4 regions of the Siminovitchia sp. FSL H7-0308 genome follow, and region 4 is predicted to be linked to each of the others. Evidence: riboswitches for the same ligand, from Rfam matches in the RefSeq annotation. Region 4 holds a riboswitch; each other region holds the start of a gene.
The links. A riboswitch is a leader RNA that binds a small molecule or an ion and turns the genes downstream of it on or off. The one in region 4 is predicted to bind thiamine pyrophosphate.
Positions count from the first base shown of each region.

Region 1: it holds a riboswitch for thiamine pyrophosphate, as region 4 does, so the genes downstream of both, MHB50_RS02045 (ABC transporter substrate-binding protein) here and MHB50_RS21300 (thiamine phosphate synthase) in region 4, are expected to answer to the same signal.
Region 2: it holds a riboswitch for thiamine pyrophosphate, as region 4 does, so the genes downstream of both, thiT (energy-coupled thiamine transporter ThiT) here and MHB50_RS21300 (thiamine phosphate synthase) in region 4, are expected to answer to the same signal.
Region 3: it holds a riboswitch for thiamine pyrophosphate, as region 4 does, so the genes downstream of both, tenA (thiaminase II) here and MHB50_RS21300 (thiamine phosphate synthase) in region 4, are expected to answer to the same signal.

Region 1 covers NZ_CP150282.1:434,456-441,842, forward strand. The annotation lists gene MHB50_RS02030 (hypothetical protein) at 1-130, shown strand, start outside; gene MHB50_RS02035 (TIGR01777 family oxidoreductase) at 518-1,429, shown strand; gene MHB50_RS02040 (helix-turn-helix transcriptional regulator) at 1,510-2,754, shown strand; TPP riboswitch at 2,923-3,033, shown strand; gene MHB50_RS02045 (ABC transporter substrate-binding protein) at 3,102-4,103, shown strand; gene MHB50_RS02050 (thiamine-binding protein) at 4,116-4,406, shown strand; gene MHB50_RS02055 (ABC transporter permease) at 4,406-5,167, shown strand; gene MHB50_RS02060 (ABC transporter ATP-binding protein) at 5,168-5,920, shown strand; gene MHB50_RS02065 (TatD family hydrolase) at 5,913-6,689, shown strand; gene MHB50_RS02070 (hypothetical protein) at 6,755-6,967, shown strand; gene MHB50_RS02075 (hypothetical protein) at 7,334-7,387, shown strand, end outside.
Region 2 covers NZ_CP150282.1:3,294,192-3,301,578, reverse strand. The annotation lists gene MHB50_RS15565 (DUF420 domain-containing protein) at 1-453, opposite strand, end outside; gene MHB50_RS15560 (methyl-accepting chemotaxis protein) at 666-2,273, opposite strand; gene MHB50_RS15555 (DUF3238 domain-containing protein) at 2,971-4,245, shown strand; TPP riboswitch at 4,298-4,395, shown strand; gene thiT (energy-coupled thiamine transporter ThiT) at 4,470-5,042, shown strand; gene MHB50_RS15545 (thiol-disulfide oxidoreductase DCC family protein) at 5,560-5,952, opposite strand; gene MHB50_RS15540 (thioredoxin family protein) at 6,094-6,651, shown strand; gene MHB50_RS15535 (carbon-nitrogen hydrolase family protein) at 6,893-7,387, shown strand, end outside.
Region 3 covers NZ_CP150282.1:1,822,296-1,829,682, reverse strand. The annotation lists gene MHB50_RS08735 (MFS transporter) at 7-1,227, opposite strand; gene thiE (thiamine phosphate synthase) at 1,638-2,276, opposite strand; gene thiM (hydroxyethylthiazole kinase) at 2,257-3,093, opposite strand; gene thiD (bifunctional hydroxymethylpyrimidine kinase/phosphomethylpyrimidine kinase) at 3,093-3,887, opposite strand; gene thiW (energy coupling factor transporter S component ThiW) at 3,856-4,374, opposite strand; gene tenA (thiaminase II) at 4,399-5,085, opposite strand; TPP riboswitch at 5,191-5,292, opposite strand; gene MHB50_RS08705 (AEC family transporter) at 5,371-6,309, opposite strand; gene MHB50_RS08700 (adenylyltransferase/cytidyltransferase family protein) at 6,437-7,321, opposite strand.
Region 4 covers NZ_CP150282.1:4,542,007-4,549,393, forward strand. The annotation lists gene MHB50_RS21280 (2OG-Fe(II) oxygenase) at 49-762, opposite strand; gene MHB50_RS21285 (DNA-3-methyladenine glycosylase) at 944-1,855, shown strand; gene MHB50_RS21290 (LLM class flavin-dependent oxidoreductase) at 2,438-3,451, opposite strand; gene MHB50_RS21295 (4a-hydroxytetrahydrobiopterin dehydratase) at 3,593-3,895, shown strand; TPP riboswitch at 3,952-4,061, shown strand; gene MHB50_RS21300 (thiamine phosphate synthase) at 4,126-4,731, shown strand; gene thiS (sulfur carrier protein ThiS) at 4,746-4,946, shown strand; gene MHB50_RS21310 (thiazole synthase) at 4,949-5,716, shown strand; gene MHB50_RS21315 (ThiF family adenylyltransferase) at 5,713-6,726, shown strand.

The DNA of each region.
Region 1 (7,387 bases), 450 kb from region 4:
GGAAAGGGACCGGACCTTTTTGGTGGCACAACATCAGACAGCTGGCGAAATCATAAAAATTCTTGAAAAGCTGGGCTTTACCGTTACAGAAAAAAGCCCTGAACAATTAACATCCATACAGTTGGCATAAAAGGCAGGGCCACAAGTGGAAAGCGGATGGATATTCGCGCAAATCGTGACAATAAAATCGCGTGAAATCAAGGTTTGTACATTTGATTTCAGGCGGTTTGTTTTTTGTTATAAAAGACGGACAGTGATCAGTGGATGGCGTTTCTGCTTGCAATTATTCATTTTTAAGAATAATCTGATACAAAAGACAAACTGGAAAATGATCTAGTTTTTTGAATACATACATGATCTTCGGCAATTTATAAAAACGAAAATGTAAAATAGGGAAATAGTACGATAGGTATTGTTGGGAGACCTTTTTTGGAGGGGAATGGGATAGATGCGGTGCGGCCCCAATTTGTTTGTATCATATTTAAATATACATTGAATTTGAGCGGGGGGAATGGATATGCATGTTGCGATTGCGGGCGGAAGTGGTTTTCTTGGTAAAGTGTTGCAAAAGCAGCTTTTGAACAATGGCTTTCGCGTGACTATTTTATCAAGAGATCCTGACAAGGTCGAAAAATCAGAAGGTCTTGCGGCTGTCAAATGGCTAGTTGATGGAGCACGGCCTGAAGAAGAACTGATAAATGTGGATGCTTTCGTCAATCTGGCAGGAGAAACGATTAATGGAATCAGATGGACAAGCAAAAAGAAGGATAGAATTGTAAGAAGCAGGCGGGCTGCAACGAAAGAACTGATACGCTTGGCGGAAAAAATGGCCCACAAACCGAAAGTGTTGGTCAATGCTTCGGCTATTGGGTATTATGGCATGTCTGCCACGGAAACATTTACAGAAGCTTCAAGGAGCGAGGCGACCGACTTTTTGGCAACTGTCGTAAAAGATTGGGAAGAACAAGCCTTGGCGGCGGAAGGACTTGGAATTCGAACCGTGCTTGTCAGATTGGGCCTGATTCTTGGAAAAGAAGGCGCGCTCCCTTTGATGGCACTTCCTTATAAGTTGGGGGTGGGAGGGACGGTCGGCTCCGGTGAACAATGGGTTTCCTGGATTCATGTGGAGGATGCGGCCCGTTTAATAGCTTTTGTAATCGAGCATCCTGCTATTTCTGGACCGATAAACGCCACAGCACCCAAGCCGGTTCAAATGAAAGAGTTTGGAAAAACGCTCGGCGCTGTTTTGGGGCGGCCGGATTGGCTTCCGGTTCCTGAATGGTTCATTCGCGTGTTACTGGGAGAAATGAGCAATATGCTCGTTCGGGGGCAGCGGGTGACTCCCGAAATGGCGATCAAACATCAATTTGATTTTTTGTATCCGAATATAGAGATTGCATTAAAAGAAATATTAGATAATAATAGATGACAAGTTTATCAAAAAATAGATTTTTTATCCAATTTATGCTACCATTTATCTATACAGTAGCATGACTAGAGGATGAAGATATGAGCCTAGAAAAGATGAATATAGGTGCGATGATTAAATATCATCGCCAATTAAGGAATATGACCCAGTCCGAATTATGCAAGGGAATTTGTTCTGTCACACATTTAAGCAAGTTTGAGAACTATAACAAAGAAGCAAATTGGGAAACGATCATGCTGCTGCTCGATCGGTTGGGCATTTCACTGGATTCCATTCAGCAGACATCAGAAAAGATTTCTACAGAACTTTCCGATTTACTCGATGCGGTGCTTTCGTATGATAAGGAACGGGCAACGGAGTGCTACAATCGTGTGAAGGAATTACAAGAGTGTATTACGTTTTCCAACTATATATCACTCTATCATTTATATGTATATCGCTATCACTTGCTGATGAATCATTTGGAGGAAGCTGAAAAGGAACAAGAAATTATCAGACAAATAGTCAATTCAATGCCAGAACAGGAAAAAGAGCTTTATGAATTTATTAATGGCGCTTACTATATTATAAAAGGTGATTATAAATTATCTTTGGATACTCTGCTAAAAGTAGAAGCGAATGATCTATTGCCGTCTTCGTGGCAAGCGGAACTCTATTATTTCATTGCCTTCAATTATGCTAATCTAAAAGATAGCAGCAGCAGTGTTGCATACGGCCATAAAGCGTTGGAGGCGTTTTCCAGATCGTTTAATTATTTGCGAATATTGCATACCCAGTTTCTATTAGGCATTGCGTATACAGATTTGGGCATTTACGAGAATGCCACTGAACAATATAACTATATATTTAAAAATATGAACTTGATTAATGCGGATGAATTAAAGTCGGCCATGTATAACAATTATGCCTTGCTCTTAGAGAAAATGGGCGAAATGGATCAGGCTGCCCGCTATTATCTCCTTTCAATGGAACATGCGCAGACGGAAACGGAGTATTTAACGAGCTTGTGCAGTTACACCGAGCTTCTCATTTCCCTGGGCCGGAAAGAACAAGCACTCGAAAATATTTCAAAAATACTGCAGGAAACAAAAGCAAGCTCCATGAGGAAGCAGCAGCTCATTTTCAAATATTATCAATACTTATTGAAAAACAGAAAAGATAGAGCGATGGACTTTCTGGAAAATGACTTGCTTCCATATTTGGAAAAGACCTATTTTATAGAAGATTATAATAAATTCGCTTTATCCTTGGCCCGATATTATTCAGACTCTAACTTGGATAAAGCTCTTTATTATTATAAAAAAGTCGCGGAAAGGGGGGAATGAAAATGAAAAAGCTATATTTAACAGCAGGAGTGGCATTTGCGCTGTACGTCGCTCCAATTATTGGAGGAGTCGTCCCTCAAGCACCACCAATCTTTCCTCCGGTATAAAAATGAACTGCTCCGCCTTGGAGCAGTTTTTTACTTCTGATATAATAAAATAAACTTCATCGCATTTGAGTAGGGGAACCGGTGTCGCCGGTTGAGAAAGCATTGGTGAAATGCTGACCCTTTGAACCTGATCTGGTTCATACCAGCGAAGGGAACGTCAATGAATACAAATATATACTTTTGGCGCCTTTTGGGTTCTTTTTTCCCGGGCGCTTTTTATCATTCAAGGAGGAACATCCAATGAATAAATGGTGGGCAGGTTGCATCACATTGCTTTTATTCCTGGCAGGCTGCGGGAACAATGCGGCCGATAAAAATGAAAATGAAAAAAAAGAAGAAAAAGGACATCAAAAGGTGTCGGTCGTACTCGATTGGTCGCCCAATACAAATCATACGGGGCTTTATGTGGCGAAGGAAAAAGGCTTTTTTGAAGAAGAAGGCCTGGATGTTGACATCATCATGCCGGGGGAAGCTGGCTCTGATCAGCTTGTTGCTTCTGGAAAGTCCGAATTTGGAGTGAGTTACCAAGAAAGCGTGACAGAGGCGCGTGTTCAAGACGTGCCGATTGTGTCTCTTGCAGCCGTGATACAGCACAATACATCCGGTTTTGCCTCCCTTAAGGAAAAGAACATTACATCTCCGAAAGACTTTGAAGGAAAAACGTATGGCGGCTGGGGAGCCCCGCTTGAGGAAGCGGTCCTGGCGTCACTGATGGAGGTGTCTGGCGCCGATATAGAGAAAGTGGATATTGTCAACATGGGAGAAGCGGACTTTTTTACCGCTGTGCAAAGAGATGTTGATTTCGCTTGGATTTATTATGCATGGACGGGAGTGGAAGCGGAGCTTCGCGGGGAAAAATTGAATATGATTTACTTGACCGATTACTCTGATCAGCTTGATTATTATACGCCAGTCATTACGACGAATGAGGAAATGATCAAATCGGATCCGGATACGGTTAAAGCATTTATGGCAGCCGTCTCCAAAGGGTACGAGTTTGCTATCAGCCAACCCGAAAAAGCTGCGGAGATATTGATCAAAGCGGTACCGGATCTTGATCCGGAGCTTGTGAAAAAAAGTCAGGAATGGCTTTCTCCCCGCTATCAAGATGATGCGGCCCGCTGGGGAGAACAAAAGGCCGAAGTATGGAAAAACTACATGGACTGGATGCTTGAAAAAGATTTGCTCGAAAAGGAAATGGATGTAGAAAAAGCCTTCACGAATGAATTTTTACCCAAATAGGAGGAGTAAACGATGACAAACTCACTGATCAGCATACAGATCATCCCGAAAACAAAAAGTGGCGAAGACGTTATTCCATATGTCGATGAAGCGATTAGAGTCATTGAGGAATCCGGAGTCCGTTATGAAGTACATCCTTTGGAAACGACGATGGAAGGGGACTTTACCAAATTGATGGATGTTGTGAAAAAAATGAATGACCGGATGATTGAAATGGGCAGTAAAAATGTGATCTCCCAAGTGAAAATATTGTATCAGCCGGACGGAATTTCCATGGGCCAATTGACGGAGAAATACCGGTAATGAAAGTGCTGGTCAAAAAAGGATGGAGGCCACTGGGGGTCCTCCTCCTTTTATTATGTATATGGGAAGTATACGTAAAACTTGCCAACATTCAGGGCTGGCTGCTTCCTGCCCCCAGCTCCATTGCAAAAGAAGGGGTTTCCGGATATGCGGAACTCGCGCCGCATATCCAGTCTACAGTTGGACTGGCCATTGGAGGATTTTTGATCGGATGTGCAGTTGGTATTCTTGTCGCCATCTTGCTTCATTTAGTGCCGGGATTTCACGAATCCGTTTATCCGCTCCTCATTTTATCGCAGAATGTGCCGATTATTGTATTGGCGCCGCTTCTGGTGATTTGGTTGGGGTTTGGGCTTTTACCCAAAGTCATTGTCATTACCCTTGTCTGTTTTTTCCCTGTCGCGGTAGCGGCGATGGACGGGTTTAGGAGTGCCCCGGCCGAGATGAAGCGATATATGTTAATGGTCGGTGCTTCAAAAATGCAAATATTTACAAAGCTGGAATGGCCATACGCTTTATCATCTGTCTTTTCCGGACTCAAAATTTCCGCCACATACAGCATCATGGGGGCGGTGATCTCGGAGTGGCTCGGAGCGAAAAAGGGGCTTGGTGTTTATATGACGCTCGCTTCCTCCTCATTTCGCACGGATCGCGTTTTTGTCGCGATTTTCATTATTATGTTCTTGAGTTTGCTGTTTTTTGGGGTGATTACCTTGATGGAAAACAGGCTGATCAAGTGGAGAAAAAGGAAGGTACTGTGAATGGGCCATTTAACAATACAAGGTGTAAGTAAAAGTTTCGGACAAAAAGAAGTGTTGCGAGATATTCAACTGAACATTGCAGAGGGCGAATTTATCTCGATTCTCGGACCTTCCGGAAGTGGAAAAAGCACTTTGTTTCATGTGATTGGCGGTTTGCTAAAGCCTGATCAAGGTTCCATCTTTTTACATGACCAGGAGATTACCGGAAAGCGGGGTTTTATTAGTTATATGCCGCAGCATCACGCGCTTTTTCCATGGCGCACTGTCCTTCAAAATGTCCTGCTGGGCCAGGAGTTGCAGGGAGGAAAACAGGATCAACAAAAAGCGTTCGATATGATCCACAAAGCTGGTTTGGCCGGGTACGAACATTCGCTGCCCGATGCTTTGTCTGGCGGAATGAAACAAAGGGCTTCTTTTATTCGGGCGTTATTAAACCCGCAGCCGCTTATACTTTTGGATGAGCCATTTTCGGCATTGGACGATTTTACCCGGCAAGATATGCAAAAGTGGCTTCAGTCAGTTTGGATGGAATATCGCCGGACGATTCTTTTCATCACTCATAATATAGAAGAAGCATTGTTCCTCTCGGACCGAATTGCCATTTTGTCGACGAATCCAGCAACGGTCGTCAAACAGTTCGAGGTTCCATTTGAGAGACCGCGAACAGGAAATCTCGTTTTATCAAATGAATTTTTAGAGTGGAAGCGCCTTGTTGCAAATCATATCGCCAAACAGGATGATGAAAATGCGTAAGATGATTGATTCACATATTCACCTTGATTTTTATAAAGATGAAGAGATAACGGACATATTGGGAGAGATGGAGCAGATGAATTGTGCGGGACTCATTTCCGTTTCCTTCCATTTGGAATCGTCCAAGCGAAATATGGCGCTAAGCAAAAAATATTCCCATGTTTACCCTGCTTTCGGATTCCATCCAGAACAGCCGCTTCCTAGTGATCGGGAATTGGCTGATTTCATTTCCTGGATGGAGGCCCGGGTAGATTTGCTGACGGCTGTAGGCGAGGTGGGCCTGCCGTATTATTTGCGGAACGAGCATGGTCCAGGCTTCCAACTGGAAGGCTATATCGAATTGCTCGAAGAGTTTATCAAATTGGCAAAAAGATGGGACAAGCCCATTGTTCTTCATGCCGTTTACGATGATGCTCCCCTAGCGTGCGACCTGCTCGAAAAACACGAGGTGACAAATGCCCATTTTCACTGGTTTAAAGGAGACAAGAAGACAATCCAAAGAATGGCGGCCAATGGTTTTTATATTTCAATTACACCCGATATCTTGTACGAAGAAGAAATTCAAGAGGTTGCCAAGCAATATCCACTCCGCCAAATGATGGTGGAAACGGATGGACCGTGGCGTTTTGAAGGACCTTTTTCCGGAAAAATGACCCATCCGGCCATGATTCATGACGCGATCCCGGCAATTGCCCGGCTTAAAAAAACGCCCCTCCCGATTGTATATGATCTGTTATACCAAAACACAATCAAATTTTACCGCCTATGAAGCCGAATACGTTTTAATGGACCCCAAAACGGAAAAAGAAAAAGAAACGAAGTGGAGGGATTCAAATGACATCAGAACCTGGACAAAATAAAATAGATCGGGCAAAAGCTTTGGCGAACCGCAATAAAAAAGATAAGGCCTTTTACAAAGATAAAGCGAAGCAAGCCCAACGCGACCAACTCGTTATGCCAGTTGATGACCTTTCCGATGACTTGATTGAAAAGCGCGAAGAAAACGAAGACGATAAAAGGGGAACCTATGGGCCGAAGGATTTATAGATAGACAAAAAGCAGTAATCGAGAAAATACCGGGATTACTGCTTTTTCGTTTCAGATAAAAATTGACGGTTTTTTTTGCAATTTTATATATGTAAATAAGAGCTTTTTATTATTACCGCCAAGGCCGAAGCATTAAAAGTTTAACAAGTGAATAACAAGTAAGCATTAGACGCTTAACGTTGTGTAACAACGGGAGGGGGCTGTTTTTTATAAAAAAAACCGAACGGCGCTAATTCTTTTTACTGTACTAGCTTTTCTCTGTTTCGAAAGACAAACCGGATAAATTTTTTTAAAAAAGAAGGAAAACATATACGAGATCTAAAATACATATCTATAATAAACAATTTAAGGGGAGGGAACCGCTGTTTGTCTTCATACGATAAGCTGTCAGATCAGAAATTAGCAAGTTTTTTTGTGGAA
Region 2 (7,387 bases), 1.2 Mb from region 4:
TTTGTGGCGCTCATTTTCCATGTTCCAGGCGCGAGCGACGCTTGTTAACGCCAGCGGCACGATGGCAGCCGCCAGTAGCACGTGGGAAATGAGTATAAAATAATATAAAGCCGCCATCCAGCCCGTTCCTCCATACGAGGTGGAGGGAGCTAAAAAGTGATACGTGACATACGTGATGAGGAAAAGAAATGTCGTTGTGAAAGCAGCGTAAATAAATCTGCGGTGAACGGTGATATTCCGCTTTAAAATGGCGATAAGCGCCGAAAATAAAAATACAAACGTAAAGCTGTTTAAAATGGCGTTTATCAACGGGAGAATGGTAACATCAAACGCATCGAAGTTTTCCACTCCCGGCAGTCCGAATAGAATACCGATTGCTCCGATCAAGATGATGGAAATCGCCGTGATAGCAGGACGATAGTTTCGTTTTTTGTATACAACGGGGTTATTCATAGCTTGACACACTCCGTCACTTTTTATGTTTAGTGTATCATAATCTTTTTACCAGGGCGCAACGGACGAAAAGGTTCACATTCTTTTCATGAATGATCGTGAAACGAAACAACAAGAGAAGAGGGTCCCTGGCTGTCAGACTTCTAACTTGTTAAATGGAAGAGGGCGTCCAAAGGTCGAAAAGTTGACTTCGGGGACGCCCTCAGAATAGATTATATTTTTTTGTCTAGCTTAAAGGTTGCAACCGAGGCATTTAGCTCCTCAGCCAGTTCAGTTAAAGCATTGGCTGTTGAAGCAGTTTCCTCACTGCTGGCAGCGGCTTCTTCTGTTGTGGCTGAAATGCTCTCAATATAGGAGAGTATTTCGGATGTCTGGGCAGATTGCTCTTCACTGGCGCTGGCAATTTCTGTTACTTTATTCCCGGTGTCATTAATCATTTGAATAATATTTTCGAAGGCCTCGCCGGATTGCTTTGTTGTCGCGACTCCTTCTTCAACGGATTTCACACTAAGGATAGTGGCGTCTTGCATATGTTTAATAATGTCGGATATTTCACTTGTTGCCTCACTGCTTCGTTCCGCCAGCTTGCGGACTTCGTCGGCTACTACGGCAAATCCGCGACCTTGTTCTCCCGCCCTCGCTGCTTCTATTGCTGCATTTAGAGCAAGAAGGTTTGTTTGATCGGCAATATCATTGATGACTTCTATAATTTCGCCAATTTTATTGGAATCTTCTTCGAGTGCGGACATTTGGACGCTCACCATATTGGCTCCCTCGACAGAGGAGTGGACGACTTGTTCTCCTTCTTGGGCAATTTTAATCGTCCTATTTGAATATTCCGCGGCTTGTTCCGTATTTTGGGCAATGGAGGCAATGGCAGCCGCCAATTCTTTAAATAATTCGTTGATCGTTTGCGCGGCATTCGCCTGATTTGTACTGGCGCTGGCGACTTCTTCAGTGCTGGCTGAAAGTTGCTCGGCGGAAGCTGATAAATTTTCTGAAGCACCTAAAATGTTTTGAATAGTGGCCCGCAAATTTCCAATCATCTTGTTTACAGAGCGGGCGAGAATTCCGATTTCATCTTTAGCCTGTATATCGACTGTTTCGGATAGGTCACCGTCAGCTACTTTTTCCACTAAATCAGCCACTTTTCCAAGTGGACGAGAAATGATTCTGGCAATGAAGATGCCGAACAATATACTTAGTAAAAAGATAAAAGCAATAATGCCTATCGTTATCATGAATGTAGTGGAATATACTTTTTGCGCGTCCTTTTGGGCTTGTTCGGCAGCAGCAGCGTCCATGTCCATAAGGTCATTCAATTCATTGATCAGCCCATTTTGAATATTTAGCAATCCGCCATTAAGGCTTAACAAATATTCTTCGCTTTTTCCTTCCGTCGCCAATTGGAGGGCGCGATCATATGAATTGTTGTGTGATTCCCAAATATTATTAAATCTGTATACTTTACTTTCCTGTTCTTCTGTTAATTCGCTTTTACTGTATGCGCTAACATGTCCTTCAATTTCTTTTCTGATTCTCTTAATATCTTCAACTAACTTTTCGGTTTCTTGTTGTGTCTTCGTCAAATACAAATCCCTGCTGGCCAATCTCAATTGTTGGACTAAATCCCGGGCTTCCGCCACTTCTTGTATTGGTTTCAAGTTATTGTTATACATGTTGGAAATGGAATGATTTAATGTGTTCATTTGAGTCAACCCGACCACTCCGGTTCCCACTTGAAGCAATGCGAGAATAAGGAAAGCTGTGATCAATTTTACTGCCGTTTTTAAGTTTAAAAACCAATTAAAAATCTTCATCTTTATTACACCAACCCCTACATAATATGAAAATAATATTTACTGTTAATAATGGTTAAAAAGGATGATTTAACCTTTTCGCATCACCTCTAAATGATCCATGTAAAGGAACGACCGTTCTTATTAGATGTATGGGGTCAAATGGAGGAAGGCGCCGTTGTTAACGAAGGCTTTGTTTGCTCCGGCTCCTCATTCGACAAAATTTAGCAAAAAATTCAGTTCCTACATTATATTTAATCGGCATAAATTTTAAAAAATGAAGTCATCTCATGAAAGAAGTTTTTCATCATGTGATGAGAAGTAAATAAATGTAAATGTATGGATATAAATTGGGGATTACTGTAAATGTTTTCCAAATATATTTTCTGAATTGGAGTTTTTCCCTATAAAGGTTTCTCTTCGCCAATCTGCCATTCTTTAATGTTCCTACCAGTCTCTCATGTATTGTTCTGAATTGCTATACAAACCGATCGATTTCGATCATATGGGACTGAAACGTACATTTTATTCACCAAAGAGGGATACCCAGCCGAAGAAAATCTTTGTTAGAACCAAAGTTTCGACGTTTCCCGGTATCGCGGAGTTGACTTCTCTTCTTTACAGAGCGATTGTGCGCTTATTACCGCCAAATTTCAGAAAGTGTTGTCGGTTATATTTTTGGGTATTAAATAATGAACTTCAACTAGGGGGTGACTCTATGGTCAAACGGTCTTTTGCTGCATTGGCGAGTCTGGCCGGAATCCTTATGTTTGTTGCCAAACGGCGAAAGCGATCGGTGCCGAATCTGCCTGACATCCAGCTTGAGTCTATTGAGCAATCCACGAACGCCATCACGTTTCGTTGGAAAGAAGGAATAGGCTTCTACCGTTTGTACAGAGAAGGTCAGTTAATATACAGCGGTTCCGACATTTGTTTTTCGGATAAGGGGCTTAACCCGGCAACGAGTTATTTATACACCGTGGAAATGATGGAAACAACATCTGGACCAGTAAAAATCCAAACGGCGACAAAGCCGGAAAAAAATGATGAAAGTAATATTCTTAAGGATCTCATCGTAACGACTGTTGTGTCGCGTTCGCTTATCAGTTTGGGTTGGGAGCCCATATCCGGGGTCAGTGAATATATAATCAGGCGCAATGGAGAAAAGCTTGCATGTGTTACAAATTGCTTTTACACGGACAAAACTGTCCGGCAGGATGCCGAGTATACATACTCGATCGAGGCGGAGCGGATCCTTCCGTATTCGGAAGAGGATTTAAATGAACCAAAATTTTTGGCGGCGGGAGTCATCGGATTTTTTAAACGAGGACGAAAAAGGGAAAAAGACGCCACGATGGAGAGGTTCCGGATGACAAAAAAGATTCGTGCCATTGAACAAGTTTTACAGTCAAATGGGAAGGATTCCGAAACTGAATGGCGTTTTCTTTATCAAACATTTTTAAACAACAAGTGGATAAAAAACCCCAACTTTTTTTCTCCGTATCGTTATTTTCAAGGGGACAATCGGGGGTTTGATCCCCATTCTTCCAATTACAGAACGAAAGCAGAAGTCCATGTGCGGCTTGGAGGAGGAACTCCGCACATACAGTTTGAGAAAGATGTGGGAGAAACGAGGGGATACGGATGGACGAAAAGAATGAAGGATAGAGCAACAGCATCCAGTGAGGGCATGAAAGTGGAAGAGATCGAGAAAACTAGTGAAAAAGCGATCTTTCGGCTTACACATTCCGTAAAAAACCCGCTTGTTGTTTCCCCGGCTGTCGACTATGAAGTTTGTGCCACTTTTTGGCGGGATGGTTTGTATGATATTTCCGGGAAGCATGATCAGTCGCCTCACCATGAAGTATATGTTCAATCGGACGCTCAATCCAAAGCAGTATGGGAGCCTGTCCATCAGGCGCAGGACCAAGGCCTGGAATGGATGTCGGGGACGATGGCTTCACAGTATTGGCGGGTATCAAATTTGCAATAACAAATATTGAAATTTTTCAAAAAACGATTACAATAAAGGATAGTAGTTGAATCGGCGTGCCAGGGGGAGCTTTTGGCTGAGAGTGGATTCGTTCCAGACCCTTAGAACCTGTTGGTTAATTCCAGCGCAGGGATGGTTATTTGAGGTGTGAAGGCAATGGAGTATTTCATTGTCTTTGTTCCCCTATGGTTACGGTCGGTTATTACATCATAGGGGGTTTTTTTATGGGAAAAAAGATGTCTTTACGCATTTTGATCGAGGTAGCGATCTTTGCGGCATTTGCGATGATGCTGGACATGATTCCATCGATTCAGGTAACGCCGGCGATCAAATTTTCGTTTGCCATGGTGCCTATTTTTATTGTGGCGCTTCGTTGGGGGGCTAAAGCCGGTTTTGCTACAGGTTTTTTGTGGGGGATGTTGCAAGTAGTTTCCGGGGAAGCCGCGGGACAAATATTAACGCCTCTGCAAGGATTCATTGAATTTTTCGTTGCTTTTAGCTTTGTTGGAGCGGCAGGATGGTTTGCGCCTGCAGTGCAAAAGGCTGTATGGTCTGAAGGAAAAACAAGGCTCGTACTGCTCTTGTTTGCAGCGATCTTTGTTGGCGGCTTTGCCAGATATACTTGGCATTTCATAGCCGGAATCATTTTTTGGGGTAAGTTTGCACCTTCGGGTCAATCCGCTTTTCTTTATTCACTGATTTCCAACGGCACTTCTTACATTATCTCTTCATTGGCATGTTTTATCGTGATCGCTTTGCTCGTCACAACGGCGCCCCGTTTGCTTCAAGTAAAATAATGGAAAAGGTAGAAAGCAGCGGCACAACCCACGGCCAAAGGGCTTGCTGCTTATTTTTTGTGAAAGTGAAAGTTCGGCTAAATCGTGTACTAGGGAATACGGAGGCTTCTATGATTAGCTTGTGAAGGATTTAGAAAAAGAATGATCGGGGGGCGAAGAAAAGGTCGTCAGAGGGGAAGTCCGCTCCCTCTCCCCGACTTGAAAGCGCAATATTGCTCTTGGCCCCGGCAAGGGCATGCCAACGGCGGCTTCATGACAAGACCGCTTTGGTGCTTTCCGGCGGTTGTATTCAGGGTGGAATGTTGGGAATATCGGCCCGAACAGTTTGAGCTTGGTCAAACGCCTGTCAAGTTGTATTCAGGGTGGAATGTTGGGAATATCGGCAGACAAACAGCCTCTTTCAAGAGTCTGGAATGAAAATAAAGCAAAAGCCGGAGGGAGCGCCATTTGAGCGAACCCCCTCCGGCCAAGTGCCGCTTTTGAGTCAAATCCGAAGTGGATGTGACAAGTTCTTTTGCTACGATAAAAATCGGGCGCGTATGTCCGGCGGCGGAAGCATACAGCTTTCTTTTTTGCCAAACCATTTGTAACGGTTTTTCGCAATCAAGTCATAAAATAGATTGCGGATTGGATAAGGAGCGACCATCAATGGATATAACCATTTCCAAGGTGCGTTCAAATGGCTGCATATCCGCAGTGCTGCTGCCGATTTATAGTACACTTTGTTTTCGTCGATTAACATCATGCTGTCGATATGGGCAGGTACATCCTGGGCTTTTAATAATTTTTGGCCGATGTCGCTTTGTAAAGAAGCAAAGTGAATCTTTCCTTCTGGATCGTTTTGAATGATAAATTGGACACTGGCATCACAAAAATGGCACTCGCCGTCAAACAATACGATGGGATGCATCTTAACACCTCTTCCAAATGGAATCTCTTTTTACTTTAACCGATTTGGCGAAATTGAAACAACGGAAGAATGCGGTTTGGTTTACACAATCTATTTTATTGAAGTACTCTTAGTATAAAAGTGGAAAAGGAGATGAAGAGAATGGATTTACATAATTGGTATGAAAAAGGGTTGACGCCGGATGAATATATCGAAACACTTGAATATCACAAGGACGGCTTTTCGCGGGTTTATGATCAGTTTACTCCCCCGGAGGATGAACGCTTTTTTCAATCCATAAAAGACAAGCAATTGCGGGTCATTGTCTTGGCAGAACCTTGGTGCGGACATTGTATGCTGAACATCCCTGTTTTGCTCCGTTTGGCTGAAAAAACGGATATGCCGGTCCGCTTTTTGCTCCGGGATCAAAACTTGGAACTGATGGACCGATATTTGACGAATGAAAAACGAATTATTCCGATTTTTATTTTTATAGACGAAAACGGAAATGAAGTGGCGAAATGGGGACCGATTACAGATTTTACAAAAAAGTTTGTTGACGGGTTCAAAAAAGACTTGCCGCCGAAGGATGATCCAGGGTACGATGAAAAATTTAAAGTGATGGTAAAACAAGTGGCAAAATCTTTTAGGGAGAATCCGGACTTTTGGAACAACTCTTATGAGTCTATGAAAACAGCACTATATAACTATAAACCTTAAAAACAATTGGGACAAGCAATGCTCTTGAAGTGCTGCGAAAAGTGAAACGCTAATAAGGCCAGAGCCCGATATTGCATCAGGCTCAGGCCTTTTCGTTTTTGCCAAAGGTACAAAGCACTCGGAATTGCCGCAATTTTGGCATCAGTTTGCCGACAGAAGGTAGCCAGATATGCGGGAGAAACATCTATATCAGAGGGAGATGGTGGAAATATATTTTCCCGGAAAGAAAAGTGGAAGGATGATGATTTTGCAGAAAAAAAGACAGTGTCAAGTCGCTGTTGTTCAAGCCGGCGCAGAAGTGATGGACAAAGTGAAAGGGGTCGAAAAGACGGTCCGGTTGATCAGAGAAGCGAGCCAAAAAGGGGCCAATATCATTGTGTTCCCGGAGGCGTTCATACCGGCTTACCCAAGGGGTATGTCCTTTGGAACGGTGGTAGGTTCCCGGTCTGATGAAGGGAGAAAGGATTTTTTTCGGTATTGGAACAATTCCATTACAGTGCCTGGAGAGGAGACAGTAGAAATCGGCAAAGCTGCCAAGAAGGCAAAAGCTTATGTTGTGATAGGGGTGATTGAAAAAGAAAGTGAATCCAGCCAGGGGACGCTCTATTGCACAGCGTTGTTTTTCGGCCCGGATGGGGAGCTGTTGGGAAAACACCGCAAGCTGAAGCCTACTGGGGCGGAGAGACTTATTTGGGGAGAAGGTGATGGAAGCACATTGCCCGTTTTTGATACACCG
Region 3 (7,387 bases), 1.8 Mb from region 4:
CGTACCTTAAAGCAGAAATTCCCTTTTCTTTCTTGTTTCCGATTCTTTCTGCCATTTTTTCCCTACGGAGAGCGTTATGAAGACCACAATCAGGAAAAAGAAACTCGAAATTTGAAACAACTGCGCAGTACCGACAAACAGGGCAATCAAGCCGAAAACGAGACCGCTTAATCCGATTCCAAGATCAATCGCGGAATAGAACATGCCATTTGCTACTCCCCTGCGCTGATGGGGGGTCATGGCCAGCACCCAGGCCTGCAATGCGGGAATTAAAGAACCGTACCCGGCTCCAAACAACGTTCCCGCCACCACAATGCCAAGCCAATTGCTCGAAAAAGATAACATCCACATAGAAATAAAGGTTAAGAGTGAACAAAAAGCAACTAATTGGATAGGACCTTTCCGGTCAAACCATCTCCCGGTTATCGGACGGATCAAAGTAGCTGTTAAGGCATTAAGCAAATAAAATAAAAAGATTTCTGCTATGCCCCTTTCTTCAGCAAAAATGACGATAAAAGTGACAATCGTTCCGTATCCAAACGTTGCGAGAAAAGTAATGACCGCCGGTGTCAAACTAGATTTTTCAACTAGAGAATCAACAATGGAAAATTGCAGGTTTTTTCGATTGGCAATCAGGATATTGTCAGGGGTATGATATTGAATGAAAGCAAGTAAAATGAAAGCAATGAATCCCAGCAGGGCCGAAATGACAATTAATACTGTAAAAGGAAAGTTTTGATATACATAGATTCCCAGACTGGGAGCGATAATCATGCCGACCGTAATGGAAAGGCCATAATATCCCATCCCTTCCCCCAACCGCTCATTAGGAACAAGATCAACAGCAGCTGTTCCGTTAACAGTTGACGACCAGCCCCACATTAATCCGTGAAGCAGCCTGAACAACAACAAAATCGTGACGATTTGTGTGAGCGGGTATAAAATGGTAACGGCCAATAATCCGCCAGCTCCAATTAATACAAGCGGTTTACGCGGCCGAAACTCTAGCATGTATCCGATTAACGGCCTGGTTAATACCGCACCAACCGAAAACACTAAAGTAATCATTCCGATTTCAAATCCCGAAGCGCCCAATGACTTAATATAAGGGGGCAATGTCGGAATGAGCATTTGAAAGCTCATAAATAAAAATAAGCTGGCAATGACAAGCATTGTAAAAGACTTTGTCCATAGTGCTGTTTGATGCCCACGTTTCCTGTTCTGCATTTTGCGTTCACCTTTCGTTACAACGTGTATTAAAATGCCTAATCTTAACATATATGGAACAAATTCATATTACAAGCAAATCATTTCGTTTTTCGAAAGTTTTGAGCGGTAGAAGGAAACTTCAATCAGCGAGGTTTTGATTCGCTGATGAGAAGCAGGACAATGGCTAACAGCGAAAGCGTTCTGTTGGCAAAGCAAGGACCAGGCAGCAGCATCGCTCGAAAAAACTTGCGCTTTTTCTTCGTGTGACAATGCTGTCGAAGCTTTTGTCATGTTAACCCAAACACATCGGATGTTTACTGGCAGTTGCCCCGCACTGTTCTCGTTTTTATCTCGATGCGTTGAATCGGGGACTTACTGCCAGTTAAAGCGGGACAAAAAAAGAAACCCGGAATCTGTTGAATCCAGGTTTAGTGCGTATCGAAGCCTTTTAGGCCTTTTAATAAGTTTTCGGCGGTAACTTTCGGATTTTTTGCCCGTGTTAATGCGGAGACGACGACAATACCGGCTACTCCGCTGTTTTTCAGACAACCGCTGTTTTTTTCATTGATGCCGCCTATCGCCACAACAGGAATAGACACGGAGGAAACAATTTTGTCCAGCATGCCGTTTGGAAGAAGTTTGGCATCGCTTTTTGTTGAGGTGGGAAAAACAGAACCAACCCCAATATAGTCTGCGCCACCCTTTTCTGCTGCAATGGCATGTTCTAAAGTACGGGCTGAAACCCCGACAAGCATGGAATCCGGAATGATACTTTTTACTGCGGCAAGAGGCAAATCTTCTTGCCCCACATGCACGCCGTCAGCGCCGACTGCCAGAGCTACATCCACTCGATCATTAATGATCAAGGGGACTGATAGTGAATCAAGGAGTTTTTTTATTTGGATTGCTTTTTCATAAAAATCTCTTCCTCCGCTCTTTTTTTCACGCAATTGAACGAGAGTTACGCCTCCGGCTACTGACTCTTCAATTAAATGCAAAAGCTTGCTTATCGGAAGATCTTCTTCCGTAACCAAGTAAAGGCGATAATCAATATGATTCTTTTTCAATGACTTTGACTCCTTTTTGCCAGTGATTGCTGTTCATGAATGAAATGGAATCGATTAATTTTATTTTATATGTTCCCAAACCAATGCGCTCACCTAATAAGGAAGCAGCCTCTTCCCCAGCTAACCCCATAACGGATACTCCTGCTACAGCCGCATGTAGCATGTGATTCGTTATACCGGCAAAGCACCCGATTAAGGAAGTCGTCATACAGCCTGTCCCCGACACTCTGGATAAACACATATGGCCGTTTTGAATCATAAAAACGCTCTTCCCATCACTGATCACATCTTCTTTGCCGGTGACAGCAGCTATACACCGATATTGACGGGCAACCTTGACGGCAATTTTTTCAGGTGTTTGATCGACTTTGCCCGCATCAACCCCTTTTGTCGCCCCGATGCCTCCGGCTAAACAATTCATTTCACTTACATTTCCTCGAATGACGGAAACCTTTACTTGTTCCAGTATTTCAAAAGCAGATTGGGTTCGAAAGTCCGTTGACCCCACTCCGACAGGATCAAGTATAACAGGAATTCCTGTTTCGTTGGCGGCTTTTCCAGCCAGCTTCATCGCTTTAAACGCATCCGAGTTCAATGTTCCGATGTTTATTATGAGGGTATTCGCCATTTTGGCCATGTCAGCCGCTTCCAAAGGGCTGGACGCCATGACGGGTGCAGCGCCAATGGCTAGGGTTACGTTTGCGCAATCGTTTATCGTTACCTGATTTGTTAGATGGTGAATAAGCGGCTGTTTATGTCTGACTTGCTCAAAAAGCTGTCCGACTTTCGTCAACATCATCTGCCCATCCGTTCCCATCACGTTACACACTCGTATAGATGATAGAAGTGATGGGTCGGTCCGTATCCTTGTCCAATGTCAAGGCTGTTGGCGATCGCATTTGTAATATAATCTTTGGCCTCATCAATCGCTGTCGGCATTTCCTTTCCTTTCGCCAAGAGGGCGGCAATTGCTGCGGACAGTGTGCAACCTGTCCCATGGACATTTTTCGTTTCAATTCTTTCCCCGCGAAATAGTTGAAACGTTTGCCCGTCGTAATATAAGTCATTGGGGTTTCCCTGCAAGTGCCCGCCTTTAATCAGGACAGCCTGCGCTCCCAGCTTTTTGATCACCCGGCATGCTTCATACATGTCAGGCTCATTATGTATCGGCATATTGGCCAAAACCTCCGCTTCCGGGATATTAGGTGTAACGAGCGAAGCCAGCGGGATAAGGGTTGATTTCAGCTCTTGCATTGTATCTTCTTCAAGCAGCCGGTGTCCCCCCTTGGAAATCATAACAGGATCAAGAACAATGTGTTTTGGTTTATATTTTTTTAAACATTGCGCGACTGTTTGTATAATGTCCGGCGTTGCCAGCATACCGATTTTCACCGCGTCAGCCCCAATATCTTCCAACACGGCTGCGACTTGGTCGTTGATGATGTTTACATCAATGAGTTGTACAGATCTTACTTCAACAGTATTTTGGGACGTAATCGCCGTAATCGCAGACATGCCGAACACCCCTAGAGCGGAAAAAGTTTTTATATCCGCTTGAATCCCCGCTCCTCCACCGGAATCAGATCCGGCGATTGTAAGAGCTGTTTTCATACAGCAAACCTCCGATCGCTGAATGTTTCATGAATACTTTTAATAAAACAAATCCCAGGGCAGCGCCGGCAATGGAACTGGCAGCAAAGGCCGGGACCAATCCAAATAAGGCCGCCTCCCGGCCTAACAGCAATGCCGCAATCGGATAGGCGGCAACAGCACCGATGATCCCGGTTCCAACGACTTCACCTATAAACGCAAACCCTATTCTTTTCGTTTTGGCATACAACCAGCCAGCCAGGAGGGCTCCGATCATGCTTCCCGGATAAGCAAACAACGAGCCTGTTCCTGAAATATTCCGGATTGTCGAAACGATAAATGCTTGGGCTAATGCATAGCCTGGCCCAAATAAAACGGCCGTTACCATATTGGCAAAATGCTGGATTGGAAAAATTTTGGCAAATCCGGCCGGGATAAAGATAACATGGCTCGTGATTGTTGTAAATGCAATGATCATGGCTGTAATGGTCAGTTTTTTAACTCGCATGGAGCAACCTCCGGCTATTAGGATTTAGAGCGTCCAGTTCTGTTGATGATAGTTCATATCCCAGAATAAATATTCATATTTGGAGGTGATAAGGAAGTGCTTTTCCAATTCCGCCAATTCTCTTTCCGGTTTCCCATCTGCTAACTGATTCATGAGATCAATCAGCCATTTTCCAAGAGAAGTAAATTCTTCTGATGAATAGGTTTCAACCCATTTGCGGTACGGGTTGGATTCCAAAGTAGCCCCATATTGTTCTTTTAATCTTTCTCCCGTTTCGGCGTAATGCCAGGCACACGGAAGCAGGCTTGCCACAAGTTCCGCCAATGTTCCGTTATGAGCCACATGCAGCATGTAGCGGGTATATGCCAAATTGACTGGTGTGGGTTCGGTGTTTTCAAGCTCTTCATTCGAAATGCCAAACTCTGCGGCGAATTGGCGATGCAGCTCCATTTCAAAATGGAGGTGTTCATGAAGCAAATGTGAGAACTTTGTCATAATTTCGAGAGTGGGAGCTTTTTGCGCTCCAATAGCAAACAGCTTCACATAATCAATTAAATAGACATAGTCTTGTTTCATATAATATTCAAAAATTTCTTGATCGAGTGTTCCTTTTCCTACCCCTTGGACGAATGGGTGGTTATAGCTTTTTTCCCATATTTCCTTCGCGCTCTCATAAAGCCTGTCCGTAAACAACATTTTTTCAACTTTCATTGGTTCCACTCCTTTAAAAAAGTTTGTACTTCATGATTCCCCACTTTGAAAAAATGAAAAAACCGCTCCCGAAAAGGAAGCGGCTCATCATCATAAAGCAAATCATAATGACGCAGCCTGCTTCCCTACGCTGGCATAAACCAGATCAGGTTCAAAGGGTTTCAATCATCGATTTCTCTCAGCTTTACAGCTCCCCTAGCAGACAAAATTCATTGTTTCAAAGAAGTTATTCAATTATTAGGTGCATGTACTGCCATCATATCATGATATGGACAAAAAGCAAGTTTAATGAATAAATAGGCTCATTACATACACCATTAAAGGGATGGTCACAAGTGCAAGCAGCGTGGAAAAAATAGTCGTTAAGGCCCCCATTTGTTCATCTGCAGAGTATTTGGCAAAGAGAATGGATGCCAGGGTAATCGTCGGCATCATGGATTGAATCAAGACCGTTTGAACGAGTACCGTGTTTAAACTGAAAAAGTGTATCATGAAAATGGAAGCGATCGGCAAAATAATCAATTTTACGGAAATGGGCACCCAAATATGGTTTACCGAACGGCGTACTTGTCCGCGTTTCAGGGTCATGATCATCATTCCGATATAGAACATGGCGAGCGGTGCCGCCAATGCGGCCAATCTGTCCGTCAAGTCAATCAAAAGACCGGGCGGCTTTAATTGAAAATATGCGGTAATAAGACCAACGAAAATGGCTGCTGTCGGAATATTCACCATGGACTTTAATGTTTGCCAAGCAAACTTTCTATTTTTCTGAAGTAAAATGACTCCGACTGTCCAAATGGTCACATCGACTCCAGCATCAAAAATGGCCGCAAACAAAGCCCCCTCTGGGCCCAAAAGTGCCGCACAAAGCGGAATGCCGATAAATCCGGTGTTTCCCAAACCTGAAAGGATGGCAATTTCCCTTATCTTATTGGAACCCCTATGAAATAACCAAGCAAATAAAAAGCCGGTCCCGATTCCAATAAGATTAATAATGATGGAAAGCCCAAAAACGATGGCAATCATTTTAAACATCTGGTCATCCATTTCAACGTGAAAAATACTCGATAAAATAATGCAGGGCATCGCAATATTTACGATCACTTGAATAAATGCTCTGCGAGTATCATCATTTAATGGAGTTGTTTTACCGAGCAACGCGCCAATCATGATCATCAAAGTAATAATGATGATTGACTGAAAAACAACTGTAAATTCCATACGTATCCTACTTTCTGTATAAAAACTGATAATGGCAAAGAAAAAGCGAAGAAATGGACTTCAGGATACTTCCTTTTACCACTTCTTCACTCGTACATTATACATAAGAAAACGGTTAAAACAACAGTTAAGCTTTTAGCGGATAGTATGGATTTTTTGTTATTTGATCAATGGACTTATACTGCAACGGAGAGAACGCTTTCACTTTTGCCAGCCATTTAATCGTTACGGGTGCAGGAATATGTATATTTCCTTCCAACACTAACACACATGAATGATGAACATCAAGCAGACTTATTGATTGATATATTCGCTCTTGAGTCGTCACTTCAACGATATACAACCCTTTTTGCGGCAAATAATAATGTTGGAATACAATATGGGCGACTGTTTTTCCGCTGTATTGATCGAATGATTGGCTTTCCAACATTCCATGCGCACTGTAATGGTTCCCCAAATAATGATGAACGTCCTCCACTTTCCCCTCATCCAAGAGCTTCCTGATTTTACTCGAACTAATCTTTTCACCATTAAAAGCTTTTTTGGGGACTGTTGTTACATCAAATAAGCCTTTTCCATCTAACTTCATTCGTTCCATGTTTCCTTTCCCGCGGTAACCATAGGTAAAATCAAAACCGGCAACGACATGCTTGCTATGTAATCCAGCCACATATTTTTTAATAAAATCTCCCGGTGAAAGTTCGGCAAACTGCTCGGTAAATGTTACAATATATAATTTTTCAACACCCATATTTTTCAATAATCTCTGTTTGTCAGGCAGAGGCGTCAAATAACTCGTTATTTTGTTTTGAACCCGTAAAATATTGCTTGGATGTGGAAAAAATGTCATAACAGCCAATTCTATGCCCTTTTTCTCTGCGATGTCTTTGGCCGTGTCAATCAATGAACGGTGCCCTAAATGGACGCCATCAAAAAAGCCAAGCACCATTACACAAGGTTCATGTTCCTCTCTATTTCCAATAAATGCCCCTTCTATGAAAATTGTTTTCAATACAGGCCTCCCCCTTGCATCTCTTTTAACCTCGATACCAACATTATCATATATCATTTAATATAT
Region 4 (7,387 bases):
CCCCCTAAACATTGAAATGGACGATTTTGCAGATATTCAATGGCAACCTCACTTCGAATCATGAAAAATAATTCCCAGTCCATAGCGTTTTCCGGAAGTAACAGTACTGACTCCATGGCGGATTTTCGTTTTATAATACCCTTTTTTACCGAAGAAAGGCCGATGGCTGGTGGGAAAAATGAGCGCCTCACCTTGTTCCAACGTAATGACATGACCCCGGCTTTGAGCACGTGGAATTTGCTCCACCAGTAAAAATTCTCCCCCGGCATAGTCATGATCCCTTTTGTTGAGTCCAAAGACTACTTGGAAGGGGAAGAATATATCTCCATATAAATCTTGGTGCAAACAATTAAATCCTCCTTTTTCATACTTTAGCATCAAGGGGGTTGGCCTCGTTTGTCCATATGATTCACATATTCTTAGAAAATCTTGTAGATGATCCGGAAATTGTGCAGGCTGGTTTAAGTAACCCGCCCATCTATTTGCTGTTTTAGCCAGTTCCACATACAACGACTCTCTTAATTGTTGTAGTGGGTCGGGCAGTGGATATAAAAAATATTTATACTCTCCATTACCAAAGCGGTATCTCTCCATACTGACAGTTGATCTGAATAACTCCTCTTGTTTATAAAACTCGATGAAAGAGGCGCATTCTTCTATCGTTAACAGGGATGGAAGTTTTGCAAATCCAATTTTATCCAATTCTTTTTGAATCGACGCCCAATCTACATTTTGAATACGTGTCCTTATATTTAAAGACATTCAACCTCTCCCTTGTTCATGATTTTGTACAATCTAGTATAACGGCAGATGAAATAAAAAATAAGTTCTTTAGAACGTAATAGCAAGATATTGAAATTTTATCGGAGGATGATGTGATAATATGTACATCAATTCAGTATAAGGACATAAAAATGCTTGCCAGGATGAGGAGATGGATAACATGACATTCCGTACACTTGAAGATGACATCACCATAATGTTACCTGAAGATTTTGATCTGGAAGCGAATCTTGGGTATTTAACACGGGAAAAGAATGAATGCATGTATGAAATAGAGGATGGTTTTATAACGAAAGCCATTGCTATTGAAAAAGCTAGATTCTTAATACAAATAAGCGTTATCGCTAACAAACAGATGGTTATTCGTTTTTTGGATGCCGCCCAACCTGTTGAGGAGTGGCATAGGGAGAAGATTGTCAAATATATTTGCGAATGGTTTGATCTTGATCGAGATATAACGCCATTTTATAAAATAGCAGAAGCCGATCCGCTTCTTAAAACGCCTGTTGAAAAGTTTCGCGGCTTGCGGGTTATTGGGATTCCCGACTTATTTGAAGCCTTATGTTGGGGTGTATTGGGACAGCAAATTAATATCGCATTCGCATACACATTAAAAAAACAGCTTGTAGAAGCATTTGGGGAATGTATGGAATGGAAAGGAAAAAAATACTGGATTTTCCCGTCGTACAAGCAAATTTCACAACGAACCACCAGTGATTTTTCAAATATTAAAATGACGCTACGGAAAAGTGAATATGTGATTGGCATTGCTAAGCTAATGGAAAGTGGAGAGATATCGAAGGACGAGTTAATGAAAATGAGCTTTCAAGATGCCGAAAAGAAATTAACCCAGATTCGTGGCGTTGGTCCTTGGACGGCCCATTATGTTTTAATGCGTTGTCTTAGATTCGGGTCTGCTTTTCCAATCGATGATGTAGGTCTTATGAATGCAATAAAAGTACTGCGTAAAAAGGATCGAAAGCCCACGAAAAATGAAATAATGTCCTTATCGGCTTCATGGAAAAACTGGGAATCGTACGCTACTTTTTATTTATGGCGTACACTTTATTAACGGGGAACAGTGGACACAAAGAAATGGCGGCGTCTTGACCTTTTGTATTCACTCGAGATTTTGAAGTGGGAGTCATACGGCACCTTACATGCGGGATCAATTGTCCCAGTGTATCATACGCAAGCTTTTAGCGTAGTCAACATATGTGACTCCTGCGGGAATAGCTCGAGCTGAAGATCCCGCAGGAAAGCGAACTTTGCTTTCCGAGGAAGCTGAAGAGACCTGCGGAAAGCGAAATATGTTGACGTAGCGATGATAGGAATTTTTTTAACAAAAATAAGGGCTGGACATAACTCTGTAAAAATGAAATAAACCGCATGGAATCAAGTTTAAAACCTTGATTTCAGGCGGTTTTGTTTTCACGATCTTTCCAATTCTATCTCAGCCCCATTGTGTAATGATAAAGGAAGAATGAAACATCTTTATTGCGATCAGCTGTGTGAAATGAAAATGTTGTACAAAATTATCAAATATAAGCGTATGATCTATGGACCAAATGAATGGAACGTCACAAGTAACACGAACAGTCGGAATCCTCATGGTGCTCGTAGCGGGAGCCGGGACAAATAGGGAAAAGAACGCTCAAACTAACATCTCTGCGAGAATTTCATATGAGCGTACCCGGTCCTTTGGGTCAAAAACTTGTGAGTTAACGATGATTTCATCAGCTTCTGTTTCTTGTATAAATTCACGCAGCTTCTCACGAACGTGTTCAGGGCGGCCCACAATTGTGGAGCGCGCATCAAGGGTTCGTTCAACAGAGGCTTTTTCAAGCGGCGACCAAATTTCATCCATATTGTCAACAGGCGGTTTTAATTGAGACGGCATGTTGCGTATCAGATCCAAGAACTGCTGTTGCTGGGAAGTGGCAAGCCAAGCGGCTTTCTCATCTGTATCAGCGGCTATGACGTTAACGCCAACCATCACATAAGGGCGGTCTAACGTTTTCGATGGCCGAAAGTTATTTTTATAAAGCTGTATAGCCGGTATCGTGTATTGGGGAGCGAAATGGCTGGCAAAAGAAAAAGGGAATCCTTTATAAGCGGCGAGCCGGGCGCTAAAATCACTCGAGCCAAGGAGCCAGACTGGAATGTTGAGTCCTTCACCGGGAATGGCGCGGACCTGTGCTGTTCCATGAAAATACTCCTCCAACTCATCCACTTGCTGCGGGAACTCTTCAGCTCCCCTATTGAGTGTCCGTCTGAGTGCGTAAGCAGTCGCTTGATCGCTTCCCGGCGCACGACCGAGTCCTAAATCAATCCTTCCGGGATACAGCGATTCAAGGGTTCCAAATTGTTCAGCGATGACAAGAGTCGCATGGTTCGGGAGCATAATGCCGCCCGCACCCACTCGAATGGATTTCGTGGAGCCGGCAATATGGCCGATGAGGACCGATGTAGCGGAACTGGCAATACCGGGCATATTATGATGTTCGGCAAGCCAGTAGCGGTTAAATCCAAAGCTTTCGACAGTTCGTGCCAATTCAACACTGTTTTTAAAAGATTCTGTTGCCGTGCTTCCTTCGGTAATGGGAGCCAAATCAAGAACCGACAGCGGGATGCCGTCAAACAGTTTTATGTTAGGTGATTGTAACAATGGAATCACTCCTTGGTTTCTCTTATAAAAGATGATAAAGTGTTTGCAATAGCACGTCCAATGATCCGTTTTTCATATCGAGTCGAACGGAAGTTTTTGTCATTTGCCAATGATCATTTTCTCTTTTTGGAGGGATATTGTATGGAACGTTTATCGCAGGAAGAAGTAGCGGTGAAATTGCAAGAAAATAAAAATTGGAAACTTGTTGATGAAAAATGGATTACGAGAAAGTACCGTTTTCGCGACTACTTAAAAGGAATCGACTTTGTGAACAAAGTGGCACAAGCCTCGGAAAAAGCGCAACATCATCCATTTATATCAATCGACTACAAGCTTGTGACACTTAAAATTTCTTCTTGGCGAGCCCGTGGCTTAACGACACTGGACTTTGAAATGGCAGATCAATATGATCAATTTTATGAGGAGTGTACGAAAGAAAACTAGAATACTTTCCAATATGAAAAGTTAATGCTATCATTACTACAAGAATCATTCATATGCAAAAGCACTGGGGGAATCCTTGAAAAGGACTGAGAGAAGAGTGCGCACTCTGATACCCTTATCACCTGAACAGGTTGGAACCTGCGGAGGGAAGTGACATGCCGATTTATATGATAAATTTGGCCGCTTCCTTTATGGTAAGTGGTTTTTTTGTGTTTAAAGGGGGCATGTAGTTGAAGTTGATCGCTGTAACAAATGATAGGTGGCCGATCAAAAAGGTAGGACAAATAATGGTGGAAACAGAGCCGTTTGTCGATCATTTTATCATCAGGGAAAAATCAAAAACGGCTGATGAGTGTATGCAACTGATCCAGTTGGTATTGCGTGAGGGAGTCTCTTCTGAAAAACTGATCGTAAACGACCGGGTAGATGTAGCTGTTGCGGCAAATATCCGAAGGGTGCATCTTCCGGGGCACGGGTTGGATGTGCAAACGGTAAAAAGGTGTTTTCCCCGACTATTAGCAGGATGTTCTGTTCATTCCGCGGAGGAAGCCGATCAGGCAATCGCGGGCGGAGCTGATTGGCTATTATATGGACATGTATTTGAAACAGCCAGCAAAGGGCATCTGCCGCCGCGCGGACTTGAGGAGTTTTCAGAGATAAGTGTGAAATACGATGGCGCAGAGATTTATGCGATTGGGGGAATCAAACCGGAACATATCCCCGAACTGAATGCAGCAGGTGCCTCGGGGATAGCCGTGATGTCAGCGATTTTTGACAGCAAGGATCCATTATCTGCCGCAGCGGCTTATGATGACGCCAGGCAGGCAATCACTTGAGAGGGGGGAGCGAGATGGAAGTGAAATTAAACGGTCAGCTGTATGAGTTGCCTGAACATGTTACGACCATTCAAGAGCTGCTCGATCATCTTAAGTTGTCCAATCGAATTGTCATTGTCGAGGTAAATAAAGAGATTGTTCAAAAGTCCGATTATGGAAAGCACATTCGTGAACGAGATGAGATTGAAATGATTCATTTTGTAGGAGGAGGATAAGCATGTTAAAAATAGGAGAGAAAACATTTGACTCAAGATTATTGTTGGGTACAGGAAAATACCCTTCATTTGAAATACAAAAAGAAGCTGTTCGCGTGTCGGAAGCAGAGATTCTTACGTTCGCGGTAAGAAGAATGAACGTATTTGAACCGTCGCAGCCCAATTTCTTGGAAATGCTTGATTTGAAAAAGTATACCCTTCTTCCAAATACAGCCGGCGCTAAAACAGCGGAAGAAGCTGTCAGGACGGCACAACTTGCCCGTGCATCTGGATTATGCGATATGGTGAAAGTGGAGATTATCGGATGTGACCGATCATTGCTTCCTGACCCTGTTGAAACGTTGAAAGCTTCTGAAATGTTGTTGGAGGAAGGTTTTACTGTACTTACGTATACATCAGATGATGTTGTACTTGCCAAAAGATTGGAAGATCTGGGAGTCCACGCTGTCATGCCGGGCGCTTCCCCGATTGGCTCGGGACGGGGAATCTTAAATCCTTTAAATCTCAAATTTATTATTGAGCAATCATCTGTTCCGGTCATTATTGACGCAGGAATCGGTTCTCCGAAGGATGCGGCTTACGCAATGGAATTGGGAGCGGACGCCGTATTGTTAAACACTGCCGTTTCAGGAGCAAAGGATCCAGTGAAGATGGCCCTTGCTATGAAACTAGCCATTGAAGCAGGAAGGCTCGGATTTGAAGCCGGCCGGATCGAAGAGAGGGATTATGCGGTGCCGAGCAGTCCTATTGAAGGATTGCTTCCATCGTGAACAGCCGTTACTCGAGACAGGTACTGTTTGAACCGATCGGTGAAGCCGGTCAAAAGAAAATTTCTCAATCCCATATTTTAGTGATCGGAGCGGGGGCACTTGGATCTGCAAGTGCCGAAATGCTCGTTCGTGCAGGAGTAGGGAAGCTGACGATTGTAGATCGGGATATACTTGATTGGAGTAATTTGCAGAGACAGCAGCTTTATACCGAACAAGATGTGCTCGATCAGTTGCCAAAAGCGGTTGCGGCCAAAAAGCGGCTTGGCGAGATTAATAGTGAAGTCGACATTGAAACGATGGTTGCGGATGTAACAGCAGAAAATGCTGAAGAGCTTGTCAAAGGAAAGACGTTAATTGTGGATGCGACGGACAATATCGAAACGAGATTGTTAATGAATGACGCATCCAGAAAAGTAAATATACCGTTCTTTATGGGGGCTGTCGTCGCCAGCTACGGCTTGACCTATTCGATTGGGTGGAACGACCGTCCATGTCTCCATTGTCTGCTCAATACGCTTCCGCCGCAAACACTCACTTGTGATACAGCAGGGGTAATCAGCCCGATTATTCAAGTAGTAACAGCACATCAAGTAACCAATGTATTCAAATATATCGTGGGAGAAGAAGTAGATCACAGGCTCAAATCGTTTGATCTTTGGACGGGCGATCAAGCGGCAATTGATGTAAGACCGTTGCGTCGTCCAGATTGTCCAAGTTGTTCAGAACAAGCGACCTTTCCGTTTTTATCCAAAGAAAATCAAACAAAAACAGCGGTATTATGCGGACGGGATACAGTTCAACTCACACTGTCGCGTGAAAGGATGGTCGAGCCGCGCCTGCTTTCTGAAACCATTCGTCCGATTGTAACAGATCTTGTGTCTAACCCGCACCTTGTAGCCTGCCAATTTGACGGTCACCGGATTGTTTTGTTCCGTGATGGCCGTCTGCTTATTCATGGAACGAAAGATATTGTGAAAGCTAAATCGCTTGCGGCCAAACTGTTGGGGTAGACATTGGTCTGCGAAAGCGGATCTATTCTGTAAAGGATCAGTAAATTGAATAAAGAGAACGCGTCCAAAAGTCGATTGGACGCCTCTTTTTTAACCATTTTCATAAAGTTGGCAGAGGTGGGGAGGGCAAGCTCTCCCGCAAAATCAGTGTTATTATGTGAAATACTGCCTTTTATTTACACGGCAAAGGACGCAGGTAATTTAGGGTGTTTTTAATGTGGCCTACGAGACTCCGCCGTTGGCATAAAGACTTATCTTTGTAAAAGTGTTTCCTGAATAATAGGAATCTCAAGCGGCAGATTTCCTCATTTATTTGATCAATTTGCTGTTCTATTCATTCAAGTTATACAAGCTGTTGCTGTTGTTCTTTTAAATTATACATCCGTGCACAACGCACACCGTCTTTGAAAGAAAAGAATTGTAATCCCTCGTACGAGCTACTGTTCTTTTTTGAGTTTGCGCTTTTAGGCAATTTGAGCTGGTTCCGAAAGAGAAAGAATCTGACATTAGGAAAGCTCAGTTGGAAAATGAAATGGACTGCAAAACATATCATTTCATGGGTCCAACTCTTCATTAGCTTGGTTATTTAGGGAGCGATTTTGATAATACTGCCTTTTTCCTGACAAGTATTTTCACGTTCGGCTCGAAAACGAGACTCTGT